DNA from 3 places in the Xanthobacter flavus genome. Region 3 is predicted to be linked to each of the others. Evidence: riboswitches for the same ligand, from Rfam matches in the RefSeq annotation. Region 3 holds a riboswitch; each other region holds the start of a gene.
What was found. A riboswitch is a leader RNA that binds a small molecule or an ion and turns the genes downstream of it on or off. The one in region 3 is predicted to bind cobalamin.
Positions count from the first base shown of each region.

Region 1 (5,928 bases), 4.2 Mb from region 3:
ACCAGATCGAGCTGGAAATCACCGAGACTGGCCTTCTGGCCGATTTCGAAACCGCGCGCAGCACCCTTGCGGCCTTCAAGCAGGCCGGAGTGCGCATCTCCCTCGACGATTTCGGCACCGGCTTTTCCAGCCTGCGCCATCTCAACGAGCTGCCCATCGACAAGATCAAGATCGACCGATCCTTCACGCGGCGCATCGCCACAGAGGCGCAGAGCAGCAAGATCATCACCTCCATGCTCAGCCTCGGCCGGGCGCTGGATCTGACCACCGTGGCGGAGGGTGTCGAGACCCGCGACGAGGCCGACTTTCTCCTGAGCCAGGGCTGCGAGCTCGCGCAGGGCTACCTGTTCGCCCGGCCGCTCTGGCCCCAGGAGGCCTTCCGCGCCGCCCGTTGACCCTCCGCACCGCGCCCGGTTGCGCGGCGAGGGCCGATGCACGGCGGCTGCACCGCTTGGGGCTTCCCTCGCGCGCGAACCTGCTCTAGCAAGGCGGCATGCCGATCCGCCTCACTCTTTCCCAGCCCGACTTTCCCGAGCGCTTCATCGACTTCCTCGGCTCCAAGCGCGAGGCGTCCGTGGACGTGCAGGACAAGGTGTCCGCCATCATCGCCGATGTCCGCGCCCGCGGCGACCGGGCGCTGGTGGACCTGTCGCGCACCTTCGACCGGGTGGACCTCGACGCCCTCGGCATCAAGGTGAGCGACGCCGAGCTGGACGCGGCCCTCGCCTCCATCCCCGAAGAGACCCGCGCGGCGCTGGACTTCGCCAAGGCCCGCATCGAGGCGCACCACGCCCGCCAGAAGCCGACGGACGAGACCTATGTGGACGCCGCCGGCGTCACCCTCGGCCATCGCTGGACCAGCGTGGATGCCGTGGGCCTCTACGTGCCCGGCGGTACCGCCGCCTATCCGTCATCCGTGCTGATGAATGCGGTGCCGGCGCAGGTGGCTGGCGTGCCGCGCATCGTCATGGTGGTGCCGGCGCCGGACGGCGTGATCGCGCCGCTGGTGCTCGCGGCCGCCCGGCTCGCCGGGGTGCACGAGGTCTATCGCGTGGGCGGGGCGCAGGCGGTGGCGGCGCTCGCCTACGGGACGGAGACCATCCGCCCGGTGGACAAGATCGTCGGCCCCGGCAACGCCTTCGTGGCGGCGGCCAAGCGGCAGGTGTTCGGCAAGGTCGGCATCGACATGGTGGCCGGCCCCTCCGAGGTGCTGATCCTCGCCGACGGCGACGCGAGCGCGGATTTCATCGCCGCCGACCTCCTTGCCCAGGCGGAGCATGACACCGCCGCCCAGTCCATCCTCATCACCAATTCGCCGGAGCTGGCGGACCGGGTGGAACAGGCGGTGGAGGGCATGCTCGCCACCCTGCCGCGCGCCGCGATCGCCTCCGCCTCCTGGCGCGACCATGGCGCCATCTTCCTGGTGGACAGCCTCGCCGACGCCATCCCGCTGGTGGACCGCATCGCGCCGGAGCATCTGGAGATCCACGCGGTGGACGCCGACGCGCTGGCCGCCAGGGTGCGGCACGCCGGCGCCATCTTCATCGGCGCCTGGACCCCGGAGGCCATCGGCGACTATGTGGGCGGCACCAACCACGTGCTCCCCACCGCCCGCTCGGCCCGCTTTTCCTCCGGGCTCGGCGTGCTGGACTTCATGAAGCGAACGTCCATCCTCAAGCTCGATGCCGACGCGCTGGAAAAGCTCGGCCCGGCCGCCGTGCGCCTCGCCGCCGTGGAGCGGTTGGACGCGCACGGGCGGTCCGTCTCCATCCGCAGCAACAGATGACGGGGGAATAGCGATGAGCGACAAGCCGGAGAGGAGCCCCACGGCCCGCCTCTGCGCCGTGACCCTCGACGACGCCTCCATCGGCCACGCCGGCAGCCCGGACATCGAGCACGAGCGCGCGACCGCCATCTGGGACCTCATCGAGGACAACAGCTTCATGCCCTGCGGCGATCCGGGGGAGGGGCCTTACCGCCTCGTCATCTCGCTCGCCGACAACCGCCTCGTGCTGGACGTCAAGCGCGAGAGCGGCGATCAGGTGGTGCAGCACCACCTCTCTCTCACCCCCTTCCGCAAGGTGGTGAAGGACTATTTCCTGGTCTGCGAGAGCTATTACAACGCCATCCGCACCGCCTCGCCGAGCCAGATCGAGGCCATCGACATGGGCCGGCGGGGCCTGCACAACGAGGGATCTACGCTGTTGCAGGAGCGCCTGGACGGCAAGGTGGTGGTGGATTTCGACACCGCCCGCCGCCTGTTCACGCTCATCTGCGCCCTGCACTGGAAAGGCTGAGCGACGATGGAGCCCCCTGCGGCGCCCCAGCGCTCAGCGCGGCCGCAATCGGTTCTCTTCATGTGCGGACAGAACGTGGTGCGCTCGGTGATGGCGTCCGCGCTCGCCCGGCATCTGTTCGGCAAATCCGTCTATGTGGGCTCGGCCGGGGTGATCGCCGGCGATGCCGATCCCTTCGTCACAGCGGTGATGGAGGAGATCGGCCTCGATGTGAAGAAGCACCGGCCGCAGAGCGTCGAGGATCTGGAGGAGTATGAGGGGCTGAATTTCGACCTCGCCATCTCCCTCTCCCCCGACGCCCACCACCGCGCGCTGGAGCTGACCCGCACCAACGCCCTCAAGGTGGAATACTGGCCCACCCCCGACCCCACCGGCGAAGGCGGCAACCGCGAGCAGCGCCTCGACGCCTACCGGCAGGTGCGCGACGAGCTGGAACGGCGAATCCGGGCGCGGTTCCGGCAGATCTAGAGGCGCGGAACCCGGCCGATGAACCGCCGCGTGCCCGGTGCACGGCTGCCGCTCCGGCTGCGCCGTTGCTGTCCGACGTGCGAACGTGGTTCCCGTCCCTCATTTGACAATCCCGCCCGCCCTGCCTTTAGTGGCGGCGTCGAAGGTCCCGTGTTCCCACACGGGCGAAAAAGGGAATGCGGTGCGGAGGTGAATACCCTCCAATGCCGCGGCTGCCCCCGCAACTGTCGGCGGTGAGCCCCTGCCAGACGCCACTGGATTCATCCGGGAAGGCGGCAGGGGCGGTGATCCGCGAGCCAGGAGACCTGCCTTCGACGAGGTCCGCGCCGGGCGGGGTGCTCCGGTTCTGCGTCCCTTCGAGCCCGCACGCGTGGGCGCTCGCACCCGTGGACCGGCCGGTGGAGCGCAGCGCGATTCCCGACAGCACGTCACCCGAGCCGGGCGCTGAAAGCCTGGAATCCGGCTGCGCGCCTGAAGCCGCGCGCGATACCGCTCCCGCCGTCACCCTCCTCATCTGCACGACCTGCCGCGCCCCCGGCAACGACGCCCCGCCCGACGCCGAGCGCGACGGCGCGCGCCTCCTCGCCTCCGCCTGTGCGGCCACCGTCTCCGACGGCGTCGCGGTCGTGGGCGTCTCTTGCCTCGCCAATTGCAAGCGCGCGCTGTCCGCCGCCATGGTCCGCCGCGACGGCTGGACCTATGTGTTCGGCGACCTTTCCCCCGACAGCGCCGCCGACCTTCTCGCCGGCGCCGCGCTTCTCGCCGGCTCGCAGGACGGCCTGATGCCATGGCGCGGCCGGCCGGACGCGCTCAAGCGCGGCATGGTCGCGCGCATTCCCCCGCTTTCCCTTCCCAAGGAGACCCGATGACCTCGCTCGCCCGCGTGCCCTGCACCATCGTCACCGGCTTCCTCGGCGCCGGGAAGACGACGCTGATCCGCCATGTGCTCGAGAATGCCGGCGGCAAGCGCCTCGCGGTCATCGTCAACGAGTTCGGCGACGTGGGCATCGACGGCGAAATCCTGAAGGGCTGCGGCATCGAGAGCTGCGACGAGACCAGCATCGTGGAACTCGCCAACGGCTGCCTGTGCTGCACCGTGGCGGATGATTTCGTGCCGGCGCTGGACCAGATCCTCGCCCGCGCGCCGAGAGTGGACCACATCCTCATCGAGACCTCCGGCCTCGCGCTGCCCAAGCCCCTGGTCCAGGCCTTCCAGTGGCCGGCCATCAAGGGCCGGGTGACGGTGGATGGCGTGATCGCCGTGGTGGATGGCCCGGCGCTGGCCGAAGGCCGCGTCGCGCCCGATCTCGCCGCGCTCGATGCGCAAAGGGCCGGGGATGAGAGCCTCGACCATGACGACCCGGTGGAAGAGGTGTTCGAGGACCAGATCGCCTGCGCCGATCTCGTCGTGCTCTCCAAGTCCGACCTCTTGGACGCGGCCGGTTTCGCCGCCGCCGAGAAGGCCGTGGCCGGCGCCCTGCCGCGCGCGGTGAAGCTGGTGCGCGCTTCCGGTGGCAAGGTGGATCTGGCGGTGCTGCTCGGCCTCGGCGTCGGCGCGGAGGATGTTATCGATGCCCGCCGCACCCACCACGACGACGAGGAAGACCACGATCACGACGAGTTCGAGAGCATCGTGCTGGCGCTGCCCGAAATCGCCGATCCCGCCGCTTTGGCCGCCCGCGTGGTGAAGGCGGCGGAGACGCCGGACGTGCTGCGTGTGAAGGGCTTCGCCGCCGTGGAAGGCAAGCCGCTGCGCCTGCTGGTGCAGGGCGTCGGCCCGCGCGTGTCGCACCATTTCGATCGCGCATGGAATGCGGGCGAGGCACGGCGCGGGGCGCTGGTGGTGATCGGCCTCAAGGGCTTCGATCGCGCGGCCGTGGAACAGGCCATCCTCGGCTAGGCCATGCACATCCTCGCCACCACATCGACGAGCCTGGAGGAGTTGGCCGAGCCGGTCGACCTCGCCCAGCCGCCCGGCGACATGGTGGCCCTCTCCTTCACCGACAGCGATCTCATCGGCCTGTCCGCCGCCTGGCGGGCGCGCGGCGCTGCGGTTCCGAGCCTGCGCCTCGCGCGGCTGAAGGATCTGCGCCACCCCATGTCCGTGGATTTGTGGGTTCAGAAGGTCGCGGCCAAGGCGAAGGTGGTGCTGGTGCGCCAGCTCGGCGGGCTGGACTGGTGGCGCTATGGCGCCGAGCAATTGGCCGCCATGGCCCGCGCGCGCGGCATCGCCCTCGCGCTCCTGCCGGGGGAGGACCAGGACGATCCGCGCCTCGCCGCGCTCTCCACGCTGCCGCAGGACACGCTCGCCCTTTGGCTTGGTTATTTCCGCGCCGGCGGGCCGGACAATATGGCGGCCCTGCTCGCCGCCATGGGTGAGGCGGCGGGCTTCGCCGCGCCCGGCCCCATCCCCGCGCCGCGCCCGGTTCCGGGCACCGCCTTCCATCGCCCCGGCGCGGGTCTCGCGACGCTGGAGGACGTGCGCGGAGCCCGCGAAGGGCGGCCGAACGCGCTCATCCTCTTCTATCGGTCGCAATGGCTCGCCGCCGACACCGCCGCCGTGGATGCGCTGGCGGAGGCGCTGGAGGCGCGGGGCATCGCGGCGCACTGCCTGTTCGTGCCCAGCCTGAAGGCGCCGGAGGCCCGCGCCGCCGTGCGGGAAGCTTGCGCGGCGCTCGATCCGGCGGTCATCCTCACCACCACCGCCTTCGCGGCAGGAGACGCGGCTGAGCTGTTCCCGGAAGGTGGCCCCCCGGTGCTTCAGGCCGCGCCCGCGACCACGGCGCGGGAGGCGTGGGCGGGGAGCCCGCGCGGCTTCTCGGCGGCGGACCTCGCCATGCACGTGGTGCTGCCGGAGCTGGACGGGCGTGTGCTGGCCGGCGCCCTCTCCTTCAAGGATTTCGCCCCGCCCGACGCCGACCTCGCCTTCACCGCCGCCATCAACCGGCCGGAGCCGCAGGCGGTGGCCCATGTGGCGGACCGCGCGGCGGCGCTGGTCCGCCTCGCCGCCACGCCGCACGCAGAGCGGCGCCTCGCGCTGATCCTGCCGGATTATCCCGGCGCCGAGGGCCGCTCGGGCTATGCGGTGGGCCTCGACGTGCCCGAGAGCGCGCGGCGGATGCTTGGGACACTCGCGGCGGCTGGATATGGCGCGGGCCCCGTG
Region 1 is NZ_JAGGML010000001.1:866,585-872,512, reverse strand. It holds gene J2126_RS04270 (putative bifunctional diguanylate cyclase/phosphodiesterase) at 1-395, shown strand, start outside; gene hisD (histidinol dehydrogenase) at 494-1,786, shown strand; gene J2126_RS04260 (UPF0262 family protein) at 1,800-2,297, shown strand; gene J2126_RS04255 (low molecular weight phosphatase family protein) at 2,304-2,765, shown strand; cobalamin riboswitch at 2,892-3,092, shown strand; gene J2126_RS04250 (DUF1636 family protein) at 3,164-3,634, shown strand; gene cobW (cobalamin biosynthesis protein CobW) at 3,631-4,665, shown strand; gene cobN (cobaltochelatase subunit CobN) at 4,669-5,928, shown strand, end outside.
Region 1: linked by a shared signal. The riboswitch ahead of J2126_RS04250 (DUF1636 family protein) and the one ahead of J2126_RS23740 (energy-coupling factor ABC transporter permease) in region 3 are both predicted to bind cobalamin.

Region 2 (5,928 bases), 4.3 Mb from region 3:
GATGCCGAAATGCATGGCGAGGCAGCCGGCCGTGTAGGCGCCGATGCCGAACAGCGCGGCATGGCCGATGGACACCTCGCCCGTATAGCCGAACACCACGTCGAGCCCGAGCAGCAGGATCGAGAAGATGGCGATGGTCACCAGCAGGTGGAGATAATAGGGGCTCGTCACCACGAACGGCAGCACGACGAGCACCGCGAGGCCGAGGAGCGACCCCGTGGAGGAGAGGAGGCGGCGCGCGAGCATGGGGCTCAGACCTTCTTGATGGTGGCGCGGCCGAACAGGCCCGAGGGCTTCAGCGAGAGCACCAGCAGCAGCAGCACGAGGCCCGGCACGTCCTTGTAGCCGGTGGAGATGTAGTAGCCGGTCAGCGTCTCGGTGATGCCGAGGATGAGGCCGCCGACGATGACGCCCATGCCGCTCGACAGGCCGCCGATGATGGCCACCGCGAACGCCTTCAGCCCCAGTACCGCGCCCATGGTGGCGCCGGTGAGGGTGACGGGGGCGATGAGCACGCCGGCGAACGCCGCGGTCATGGAGGAGAGCGCGTAGGAGAAGGTGATGACGCGCCGCGTGTCGATGCCCATCAGGCCCGCCGCGTCGCGGTCATTGGCGGTGGCCACCACGGCCTTGCCGAAGATGGAGCGCCGGTTGAAGATTTCCACCGCCAGCATGATGGCGAGCGCGCCGATGACGATGGCGATCTCCATGGGCTGGATGCGCACCGGGCCGATGGTGAGCGCCGCCTCCGGCAGCGGGGAGGGGAAGCGCAGCGCGTCGCGGCCCCAGATGTTCTCGGCGAGATTGCGGAAGATGATGCCCAGCGCGATGGTCGCCATGATCCAGCCGGCTTCCGACTTCGCCTTCACCGCCTGCCGCACGCCGAGCCATTCCACCACCGCGCCCTGCGCGAGGCCGAAGGCGAAGACGATGGGCAGCATGAGCAGGTAGGCCCACAGGGTGCCGAGCGCCTGGCCGATGAGGAAATTGATGGTGGTGAGGCCCACCAGCGCCCCCAGCATCAGGGCCTCGCCCTGGCCGAAGTTCAGGGTCTTCGAGGTGGCGAAGGTGAGCTGATAGCTGAAGGCGATGACGCCGTAGATCATGCCCACGGCGATGCCGCTCACGATGAGCTGCGAGAGGACGTTCATGACGATCTCCGGAAGGGGGCGCGGCCCCCGCGTCACGGCAGGGTTCCGGCGAACCGGCCGCCGCGCTCGATGGCGCGGCGATCCGAATGGTGTGGGGTGAAGGGGGCTGATCGCGGGGCGGGTTATGAACCGACACCCCACCCAGTTCCGTCATGCCCCGGCTCGTCCGGGGCATCCACTTCGCCGCCTGGTCAGCTCTTTGTTACTTCGCAGGCCGCCAGGTCACCCCGTGGATCCCCCGGACAAGCCGGGGGATGACGGCGCACAAAAGGGCCGGGTCAGCTAGTGGACGCGGCCCGGTCAGCCTCAGTTCTTCGCCTTCACCCGCACCGCCTTGTCGCCGGCGATGTCCTCGGGGTGGGCGGCGACCACGCGGCCGTCCTTCACGAGGCCGAACACCGGGATGTTGGCGGTGATGGCCTCGTGGTCGGTGGCGGAGAAGGGCTTGTCGTAGACGGTGACCACGCCCTCGACCTTGGTGCTGAGGTTTTCCAGCGCCTCGCGGACCTTGCGGCCGTCGGTGGAGCCCGCCTGCTTGATGGCGGCGGCGAGCAGCAGCACCGAATCATAGCCCTGCGCGGCGGAGACCGGCGAGGGCATGCGGTCGATCTTGTAGGCGGCCTGATAGGCCTCGATGAAGGCCTTGCGCTTGGGGGTGTCCGGCAGCTGGATGAAGGTCTGCGGCATCATCGCGCCGTTGCCGTTGGCACCGGCGGTGTCGATGAAATTGGCCATGGAGAGCGTCCACGAGCCGATCATGGGCACCTTCCAGCCGAGCTTGGCCATGCCGTTGGCGATCTGCGCCAGTTCGGGGCCGATGGCGTAGGTCAGCACCACGTCGGCGCCGGCCTCCTTGGCGCGCAGCAGCTGCGCGGTCATGTCGGTGTCGCCGATGTTGAACTTTTCTTCGGCAACCGGCTTCACGCCCATGGTGGCGAGGGCCTTCACCAGATCGGCGCGGCCGAGCTGGCCGTAATTGGTCGAGTCGGCGAGGATGGCCGGCTTCTTGAAACCCTGCCGCTTCACCGCCTCGTCGGCGATCATGGCGCTCTGGATGGCGTCGTTGGCGGAGGTGCGGAAGATGTAGTTGTTCTTGTTGTCCGGCGGCACGAACTGCTTGGAGATGAGGGTGCCGGTGGCCACGTTGTTGATCACTGGAATCTCGGCTTCCTGATAGAAGCGCTGGGAGGCCAGCGCCACGCCGGTGTTGATGTAGCCGAGGGTAGCGACGACGCCTTCCTTGTTGATGAGCTCCTGGGCGATCTGCACGCCCACCTCGTTCTTGGCCTCGTCGTCACGCTCGACGAGCTGGAGGGGACGGCCCAGTACGCCCCCGGCCTTGTTCACCTCATCCACGGCGAGCTTCACGCCGTCGCGCATGCTCACGCCCATGGAGGACGAGCCGCCGGTGAAGGGGCCGGTGAGTCCGATTTTGATGGGGTCGGCGGCGTAGGCTGCGCCGGAAAAGGCAAGCCCGAAAACGGCAACGCCTGCGGCCAAAGCCGCGACCATGCTCCTCAGTCGCATCTTCTACTCCCTGTGTGTCCGATTATTCGGTTATTATACTTTAGTAGTGCCCACCCTCCCGCAGGACGGGGCGGCTCTCAATCGTTTAAGCGAATTGAGAACCGTGCGCTACCATAACCTAGCGGAAGGAGGGTCGAGCCTTTGCTGGTGCCGTTTTTGCAGGCAGTCGCATGCAGAATTTACGGCGCGGTGGTGGTTTCGGACCACGCGTTTGGTGAAGCAAAGCGCAAGATGTGATCGCTACGCTCGCGGTTACGCGAGGTCTTTCCGCAGTTGCGTTCAAGTTTTTGCAGATGCGAAGGATTCGTTGACGCGAGGGACCGCCCCCGCCTATGGTCGTGGCGACGGTTCCCGCAAGGGATCAAAAGGGAACGCGGTGCTCCGGCCTTGCCGGATATGCCGCGGCTGCCCCCGCAACTGTAAGCGGCGAGTCCTCTGCCATCAGCCACTGGGTCGCAAGGCCTGGGAAGGCGGCACAAGGGCGGCGACCCGCGAGCCAGGAGACCTGCCGTCAGCCGTGGTCACGCGCGAGCACATCGGGCGGGGTTCTCCTGATGGCGGTTTTGTCCCGGTCCGATAGGGCCGGGCATGCCTCGTTCGCGGTGACGGACCACCCGTGCCGTCGAGTTCCTCATGCCGTCCCTTTTCCCGTTCCGATCCCGCCGCGCGCTGCCGGCCGCGGCCCTGCTGGCTCTTGCCTGCGTTCCCTCCGCGCTCGCCCAGACCCAAAATCTGAATGCAGACGACCAGAATGCCGGCGACCTGCCGGAACTGGTGGTCAGCGCCACCGGCATCCCCACCCCCGAGACCGAGGTGGCGAGTTCGGTCAGCATCGTCACCGAGCAGGACATCGCCCGCAACCAGCAGCGCACCTTGCCGGACGTTCTGCAATCGCTGCCCGGCCTCAACGTGGTGCAGACCGGCGGGCCGGGGGGCACCACCTCGGTGTTCATCCGGGGCACCAATTCCAACCATGTGAAGGTGCTGATCGACGGCATCGACGCCGGCAATCCCGCCGCCACCAACGGCGCGTTCGATTTCGGCAAGCTGCTCGCCTCCGATCTCGAACGCGTGGAGGTGCTGCGTGGCCCGCAATCCGGCCTCTACGGCTCGGACGCCATCGGCGGCGTCATCTCCATCACCACCAGGAAGGGCGAGGGGCCGCCCAAGGTGTCGGCCTATGTGGAGGGCGGCGCGCTCGGCACCTTCAACCAGTATGCGAGCCTCACAGGCTCCACCGAGAAGCTGGCCTATTCGTTCAACGTCACCCACTTCTCCTCCACCGATATTCCGGTGACGCCGCAGAACATTGCCCCGCCCTTCTGGCCGCGCAATCCCAATGCCTATGACAACTGGACCTACTCCACCCGGCTCGACTGGCAGGCCACCGAGACGCTCGCGGTGAATTTCGTCGCGCGCTACATCGACACCAGCCTCGCCTTCACGCCGGACACGTTTCCCCCGCCCACCTATGCCGGCCTTCCAGCGGCGCTGCGCTCCACATCCTATACGGGCATGTTCTTCACCAAGGGGGAGGGCGTGTGGACCGCGCTCGATGGCGCCCTCGTCACCACATTCGGCGCGAGCGAGATGACCTCGTCGAGCCCCACCGTGGGGCCGAACCCGGACGTGAACGGCACCTATGACGGCGACCGGCAGGTCTATTACGTCCGCTCCAACTATCTTGTCGCACCGGGCCAGAACCTGCTGGTGGGCGCGGAGCGGCGGAACGAGGCCATGACCTCTTCCACGGCCTACACCACGGTTGACGCCTCCACCGGCGACACGGGCGTCTATGCCGAATACCAGGGCAATCTCTGGAACCGGCTCTTCTTCGCCGCCAACGTGCGCTACGACAGCGACGACAGCTTCGGCGACCACACCACCTACCGCCTCGCCCCCGCGCTGCTGTTCGACGAGACGGGCACCAAGCTGAAGGCGAGCTACGGCACCGGCTTCAAGGCGCCCACGCTCTACCAGCTCTACGCGCCCTATTATGGCAATGCGAGCCTCCAGCCGGAGGAGAGCGAGGGCTGGGATTTAGGCTTCGAACAGAAGGCGTTCGCGGAGCGGGTGCTGTTCGGGGTGACGTACTTCCACAACACCATCACCAACCTCATCAGCTACGATCCGGTGACGTACCAGAACGTCAACATCTCCAGCGCCGTCTCGCAGGGCGTGGAGGCGTTCGTGGCGGTGAAGGTGACGGACCGGATCGACGCGCGGGTGGACTACACCTACACCGACGTGGTGGGTTCTGTGCCGCCCGGCCAGCCCTTCGGCGCCGCCTGCGCGCCCATCGATGCCACCTCCTGCTATCCCCTGCGCCGGCCCAACAACAAGGTGAGCCTGACGCTTGGCTGGCGGCCCACCGATGAGCTCGATCTGGCGGCGAGCCTCGTCTATGCCTCCTCCTGGTGGGACATCGTGCGCCTCACGTCGAACTACATCGACCAGCCCGGCTACACGGTGGTGAACCTGGCGGCGAACTACCGGCTCAATGCCGCCACCAGCGTGTTCGGGCGCATCGACAATCTGTTCAACCAGACCTACGAGAACCCCAACGGCTTCCTCGCCCCCGGCTTCGGCGCCTATGGCGGGGTGAGGCTCACATGGTGAAGCGCATGGTGAGGCGGTGAGGTTCGCGGCGGCCGGGCTTTTCCCGGCGGGTCTCTTGGCCGCTCTTCTCGCCTGCGCCCCGGCGCGGGCGGAGGAAGCCCCTGTTCCGCCACATGCCCGGCCCCGCGTTGTCTCGCTCAACCTGTGCACGGACGAAATGGCCCTCCGGCTCGCCGATGCCGGGCAGGTGCTCTCCGTCACCCATCTCGCGCGCGATCCGCTCTCGTCCAACGTGGCGGACCTTGCGCGCGCGGTCCCCGTCAATCGTGGGCTGGCGGAAGAGGTGGTGCCGCTGAAGCCGGACCTGGTGCTGGCCGGCGCCTACACCACGCGCACCGCCACCGCCATGCTGCGCCGACTCGGCTTCGAGGTGCTTGAACTGGCCGAGCCGCAGACCCTCGACGAGGCCTACGCCCAGATCCGCATGGTGGCCGAACGCCTCGGCGTGCCGGAGCGAGGCGCGGCCATGGTGCGGGAGATGGAAGCGGCCTTCGCGCGCCTGCCGCCGGTCGCGGGCGAGCGCCCCTCCGCCGTTGTTCTGCGCCCCAACGGCTTCACCACCGGCCGCGGCTCGCTGGCGGATGAATTGATGGCGAAGGCCGGGCTTGCCAACCTCGCGGCACGCCTGCCC
Region 2 is NZ_JAGGML010000001.1:761,947-767,874, reverse strand. It holds gene J2126_RS03805 (branched-chain amino acid ABC transporter ATP-binding protein/permease) at 1-246, opposite strand, end outside; gene J2126_RS03800 (branched-chain amino acid ABC transporter permease) at 252-1,151, opposite strand; gene J2126_RS03795 (ABC transporter substrate-binding protein) at 1,458-2,678, opposite strand; cobalamin riboswitch at 3,008-3,205, shown strand; gene J2126_RS03790 (TonB-dependent receptor plug domain-containing protein) at 3,312-5,297, shown strand; gene J2126_RS03785 (ABC transporter substrate-binding protein) at 5,314-5,928, shown strand, end outside.
Region 2: linked by a shared signal. The riboswitch ahead of J2126_RS03790 (TonB-dependent receptor plug domain-containing protein) and the one ahead of J2126_RS23740 (energy-coupling factor ABC transporter permease) in region 3 are both predicted to bind cobalamin.

Region 3 (5,928 bases):
GTGCTGCTCATCGCTGCCCTGCCGCCGGCCCGCACCGATGGCGCCGGGGCGTCCGTCGGCCGGCCCTCGGAGGCGGCGGCGCTGTCCTGTGCGCTGGTCGCGGCGCTCATCGTTTCGGTGCTGATGGTGGCCTCCTTCGGCATCGGTGCCGCGTTTGCCGGACTGATCGGCCCTGCGCTGGTGCTGCTCGTGATGATGCGCCTGTCGGCCCGGCTCATCGGCGGACAGACCGGCGACGTGGCGGGCGCCACCCAGCAGGTGGCGGTGATTGTGTTCCTCCTCGGCGTGCTTATCTTCGGCGGACGGTAGGCGAGCGGCGATTCCCGCCCCGCCTCAGCCGGAAGGAGCCGAGCGCCCGACCGCGCAGCCATGACCCAGCCGTCAGACCCCCGGACCGTTTCCCGCCCCGGCGCCATCCGCTCGCCCTGCATCAAGGTGTGCGTGGTGGAGCCATTGAGCGGCCTGTGCATCGGCTGCGGACGCACGCTGCGGGAGATCGGCGGCTGGGCCTCGTTCTCGCCGGATGCGCGGGAGCGGATCATGGCTGTCCTGCCGGACCGGCTGGCGCGTCTCAAGGAGACGGCGCCGGATGCGTTCATGGAATAGGCCGCCATGCGCAGCGACCGTCTTCTCTGGATCCTCCTCATCGGCCTGTTCGCCGGCGGCGTCATCCTCGCGGTGAACCACGAGCAGGGCGAGGTGGCGGGCATCGACATCAACAAGTTCGGCGCGTTGGTGGGTCAGCTCTCGATCGCGATCTTCATCGGCGCGGCGGCGTGGTCGGTCTTTCGCGGGCGGATCGCCGAATCGCTCATGGCGGCCGCCTTCTGGCTGGTGCTCGCGGCGATGCTGGCGCTCGGCTACACCTATCGCGATCCCCTCGCCCAGGTCGGCCGCAAGGTGCTGGCCGAGGTTGCGCCGGGCTATGCGGTGAACCTCGCGCAGACCGGCACGAGCATGGTGGAGGTCACGCGCGGGGCGGCCGGCGATTTCGCAGTGCGCGCGGGAATCAACGGCTCAGGCGTGAGCATGCTGGTGGACACCGGCGCCTCGTCCGTCGTTTTGACCCATGAGGCGGCGCAGGCGGTGGGCCTGCCGGTGGATTTCCTGAAATATGACGTGCCCGTCGATACCGCCGCCGGCCGCACCCGCGCCGCCGCCGTGGTGCTGGACACCATCACCATCGGCAGCATCGTCGAGCGCCGCGTGCCCGCCCTCGTCTCGCCCGCCGGCGCCTTGCGCACGAGCCTCCTCGGCATGAGCTTCCTGTCCCGGCTCGAGGGCTTCGAGTTCCGCGGCGACAAGCTCGTGATGCGCGGCGGCAAATGATTGTGTTTCCGCTCGCTGCCCGCCTCGGTTAGGTTTTCGGGCGTCCACCCCGCCTGATCTGCGAACCCCGATGCGCGTCCCCACTGCGACCGATCTCCAGAAGGAACGCGCGATCCTGTTCGCGATCCTTCTCGATTTCAGCGTCTTCGTCCCCTACCTCGTCACGGTGTGGCGGATCGGTTCCCTGGCCATGCTGGCGGAGATGCTGCGCGGCGGCCTGCTGTTGCTGGTGGAGGGCCTCGCCCTGCTGACGCTGCGCGCTGCCCATCGCGGCCGCCTTTATTTCTACGATTTCGGCATCGGCAAGCTCGAGCGCATGTTGGCGGCAGCCATCGGCGTGCTGCTGCTGCTGGCGGCCGTCTTCATTCTCATCAAGGTGATGGATTCGACTGAATCCGAGCCCCTGCCACCCTTCTGGGTGGCGGCCGCTCTGGGTCTTGTCATCTACAACCTGTTCACGAATCTGGCGCCGCTGGTTCCGCTGTGGCGGGCGACGCGCGCGGGTACGTCCATCATCGTGCTCAGCCAGTTCCGCGCGCGCATCGCCAAGGCCATCGCCTCGGTGACGGTGGTGGTGTGCGTCGCCCTCGACGTATTGCTTCCGCACACCAAGGTGGCGCTGGTGGCCGACGATATCGGCGGGCTCATCGGCGCGGCCTTCATGCTGGTCATCGGCGGCAGCATGATCTCGGAAGCCCTGCCCGACCTTCTGGACCGCGCGCTCGCCGAACCGTTGCAGATGAAGGTGAACGCCGCGCTCGCCGCCAATTTCGACCGCTACGAGCAGCTCATTGGCGTGCGGACCCGCAAATCCGGCAGTGTCGCTTATGTGGAGATCACGGTGGGCTTCGCGCCGGATCGCACCATCGCCGACGTCAGCTCGGTGACGGAGGGCCTGCGCCAGACGCTGACCGCCGCCATTCCCGATGCCGACGTGGTGGTGATCGCCGCGCCTTATGATCCGGCGACCGAGGCGACCTAGAGCATCTCCAGCCCGACCTTGCGCCGGGGCGGCGGGAAGGCCTTGTCGATGGCGGCGAGGTCGTCCGCATCGAGCGCCAGATCGCGCGCGGCGGCGTTCATCTCCACATGCTCGATGCGGCTCGCCTTGGGAATGGCGATCACATCGCCGCTCCGCATCACCCACGCCAGAGCGACCTGAAACGGGTCCACGCCGTGCTTCTTCGCCACGGCGCCCAAAGCCCCGTTGCGCGGCAGGCGGGCCTGCTCGATGGGGCTGTAGGCCATGATGGGAATGCGGGCGGCGCGCAAGGCCGGAAACAGGGCGAACTCCGGCCCGCGCCGGCTCGGATTGTACAGGACCTGATTGGCGGCGCAGGCGGTTCCGCCCCTGGCGGCAAGAAGCTCCTCCATGTCGTCCGTATCGAGGTTGCTCACACCCCAATGCCGGATCTTGCCGGCCTTCTGCAGCGCCTCGAACCCCGCGATGGTCTCGGACAGGGGATGGTTGCCGCGCCAGTGGAGAAGGTAGAGGTCGATGACGTCGGTCTTCATCCGCTTCAGGCTGCGCTCGCAGGCGGCGGCGACGCCCGCCCGGCTGGCGTTGTGCGGATAGACTTTGCTGACGAGGAACACCTCGTGCCGACGTCCGGCGATGGCTTCGCCCACCACCTCCTCGGCACCGCCATCGCCATACATCTCCGCCGTGTCGATAAGGGTCAGGCCGAGGTCGATCCCGCGCCGGAGCGCGTTCGCCTCCGCGACGCGGGCGGTGGAGCGCTCGCCCATGTACCAGGTGCCCTGGCCGAGGGCGGGCACCGTCTCGCCGCTGGGAAGGGTCACGGTCTTGCTCATTGCCGGTTCCTTGGCATTCGACTGGCCGCTGGCCGATTTCGGGCGACCATAGCGGCTGCGTGAGCGAGGTCCAGAGAGTGCTCCGACCGTCTTGGCCCCCGCCCTGAGACGCAGAACGCCGGCGGGAGCACCGCCGGCGTTCGCCTTGTCTCTAAAAAGAGCGCGATCAGGCCGCGTCGTAGAGCCGGCGCTCCAGCAGCGGGCTGCCGCCCTTGAAGGCACCATGCAGCGCCTTGGCGGCGGCGAGGACAGCGAGGTCCACAAGCGGCTCGACGATGATGACGAGCAGGTACGCGCCGCCGAACGTCGCCACCGACGCGACGTTCTCCGCCGCGAAGCCCTGGCCATAGATGGCCCAGAACGCCACCCAGCCGACGATGCCGGCCTGATAGGTGGTGGAGAGGGCGAGCGCCTGGCCGTACTTCAGCTCCACGTAGGGCGTGCCCGGCGCGACGATGCGGCGCGCGACGGCGGCGACGCCGAACAGCGGCACCAGCAGCGTGGTCACGTTCATGCCGTACTGGGGCAGGTCGAACGGCGCGAAGAACAGGCCCTGGACGAGCAGGCCGAAGGCGAGGCCGAGGGCCGCCGGAGCCGCGCCGAACATCAGGAACAGGGTCGAGCCGAGGATGAGGTGCACTTCCGAGACACCCACCGGATAGTGCGGCAGAACCTCGAAGAAGGAGAAGACGAGGGCGGTGGTGGCGAGGGTGCGGCCCGCCAGCGAGAGGACGCCGCGCTCACGCGCCGCCTCATAGGCAAGCTTGAGGGCGTAGCCGCCGGCGGCGGCCGCCGTGACATAGCTGAGGCCGATCTTGGCCCCGTCCACGAGTCCGGGTTCGATATGCATGTTCGTCTCCGTTGCCGTCTCACCCGACGGCCCGAGGGGTTCATCATGCGACCGGCCGGTCTCCTGACTCGCGGGTCTACGCTCACCCCCGCCTTCCCGGCCGGCCCGAAGGGCTGTGGCCAGTGGCATGCTGGAAGATCGCTCGCCGCTTACAGTCGCGGGGGCGGTTGAGGCTTCGGCCGGATCTCGCGGATGATTCTCCGCGCAATCCCGCCCTACCCCATTCCCGTTTCACTCCGGATGCCGAGGCAGCCGGAGCACCGTTCGCAAGCGCAGCAGGCACCGAACGCCGCCGCCCTGTCAAGCAATCCCGTAGCAATGGGACGCGCGCCGTGGCCTTCGCCGGGCGCGCATCCTGCCGCTCGGGGCGGGAAGCTCCGCGTCAGTGGCTGGAGTGGGCGCCGCTGCCCTGAGCGCCCATGCCCTCCACCTTGAACTGAACAGGGACGGTGCCGGCCTTCTCGAAGGTCAGCGTGCCGTCCACCAGCGTGCCCTCCTTCAGCGGGGCCTTCAGGTCGAGGAACATGATGTGGTAGCCGCCGGGCTTCAGCTCGAGGCTGCCCCCGGCCGGAATGGCGAGACCGTCCGGCAGGGGACGCATCACCATCACGCCATCCTTCATGCTCATTTCGTGGATTTCCACGCGCCCGGCGAACGGCGCGGTGGCGGCGACGAGGCGGTCGGGGGCGGTTCCCGTGTTCTTCACCACGAGATAGCCGCCGGCGACGGTGGCGCCGCCGGGCGTGGCGCGCGACCAGGGATGGTCGATCTGCAGGGGCCCGGCCTTGAAGTCATGCGCGACGGCGGCGCCGGCCAGCGCCGCGGTGGCGATGGCGGCGGCGATGATGGTGCGGCGGGTGAGGTGAAAGATGGACATGTGTACTCCTGCATGGCGCCGGGGGCTGCTGCCGCTCGGCGGGATGGAGTGAAGGGCTGGATGAAAGGGATCGCGCGCGGCGCGGTGCCAGCGCATCGGGGTGCGCGGAGACCCGCAACGGCTAAAGGAAAGGACGCGAGACAGCGTCAGCCAGCCAGCGGCGGCCCCTGGGACGAACGCGGCTCGCGCCGGTCCCGGCCCGTCCCCTCGATGCCGGCGAGCGGAAGGGCGCCCGGTCGATGATCCGAAGCAACCGGCATCCCCGCCCCGGCGACGGCGGGCAGTAACGGGGCCGGAGAATGGCCGGCGCATAAGGCGCAGCAGACGGAATGGTCCGCCCGCGGCATGGACGGATCGCCACCCTGCCCGTCGGCCGTGCCGATGCACAGGACGCTGCCATCGGTGCCGGCAGCCATGTCCATGGCGCCGGAGCGATCGAAGGCCAGACCGGCGACCACCAGCTGCAAAAGGAAGGCATAGGCGAGCACGACGCTGAGCGCGCCGCGTATCCACATTGCCCTCCGCCAGTGCGCCACCCGTCGCTCCCGAACCTCGACCATGGGCCGGCATGTTAACGGCGCGGCGTGGAAAGTCATCCGCCGCCACGCGGCGTCGGCCCGCTGCCCCTGGCCACGCCCCTCAGAAGTGGATGGCGAGCCGCGCCACGCCCCTTTGCGACACGAAGTCCTGGCCCACGTTGAGCCCGTACTCCAGCTTGAGTTCCAGATTGTCGCGGGTCACGGCCTGAAGGCCGAGGTCCAGATTACCGAGCACGTTGGGGATCGGCGTGGTGGTGGTGAAGCTGCCGGCGGAGAGCGGCGCCCACAGGAAGCGGGCGGTGGTCTGCCACGCGTCGTTGGAGGCGAAGGAGGCGCCGAGGGTCATGTAGGGCCGCAGGACGATGCCGTCCGGCAGGTCGATCCGGCCGCCGAACTCCACCGCCGGCGTGGCGATGAAGGTGGTGAGGCTTGAGGCCTGCAACGCCAGCTCCGCGCCCGTCAGGCCCATTTCGGTGAAGGCCGGCATCTCCACATGCACCACATCGAGGTCCACGCGC
Region 3 is NZ_JAGGML010000001.1:5,054,271-5,060,198, forward strand. It holds gene cobS (adenosylcobinamide-GDP ribazoletransferase) at 1-309, shown strand, start outside; gene J2126_RS23720 (DUF1289 domain-containing protein) at 370-606, shown strand; gene J2126_RS23725 (TIGR02281 family clan AA aspartic protease) at 613-1,329, shown strand; gene J2126_RS23730 (cation diffusion facilitator family transporter) at 1,400-2,311, shown strand; gene J2126_RS23735 (aldo/keto reductase) at 2,308-3,144, opposite strand; gene J2126_RS23740 (energy-coupling factor ABC transporter permease) at 3,311-3,994, opposite strand; cobalamin riboswitch at 4,031-4,274, opposite strand; gene J2126_RS23745 (copper chaperone PCu(A)C) at 4,377-4,871, opposite strand; gene J2126_RS23750 (hypothetical protein) at 5,018-5,386, opposite strand; gene J2126_RS23755 (autotransporter outer membrane beta-barrel domain-containing protein) at 5,511-5,928, opposite strand, start outside.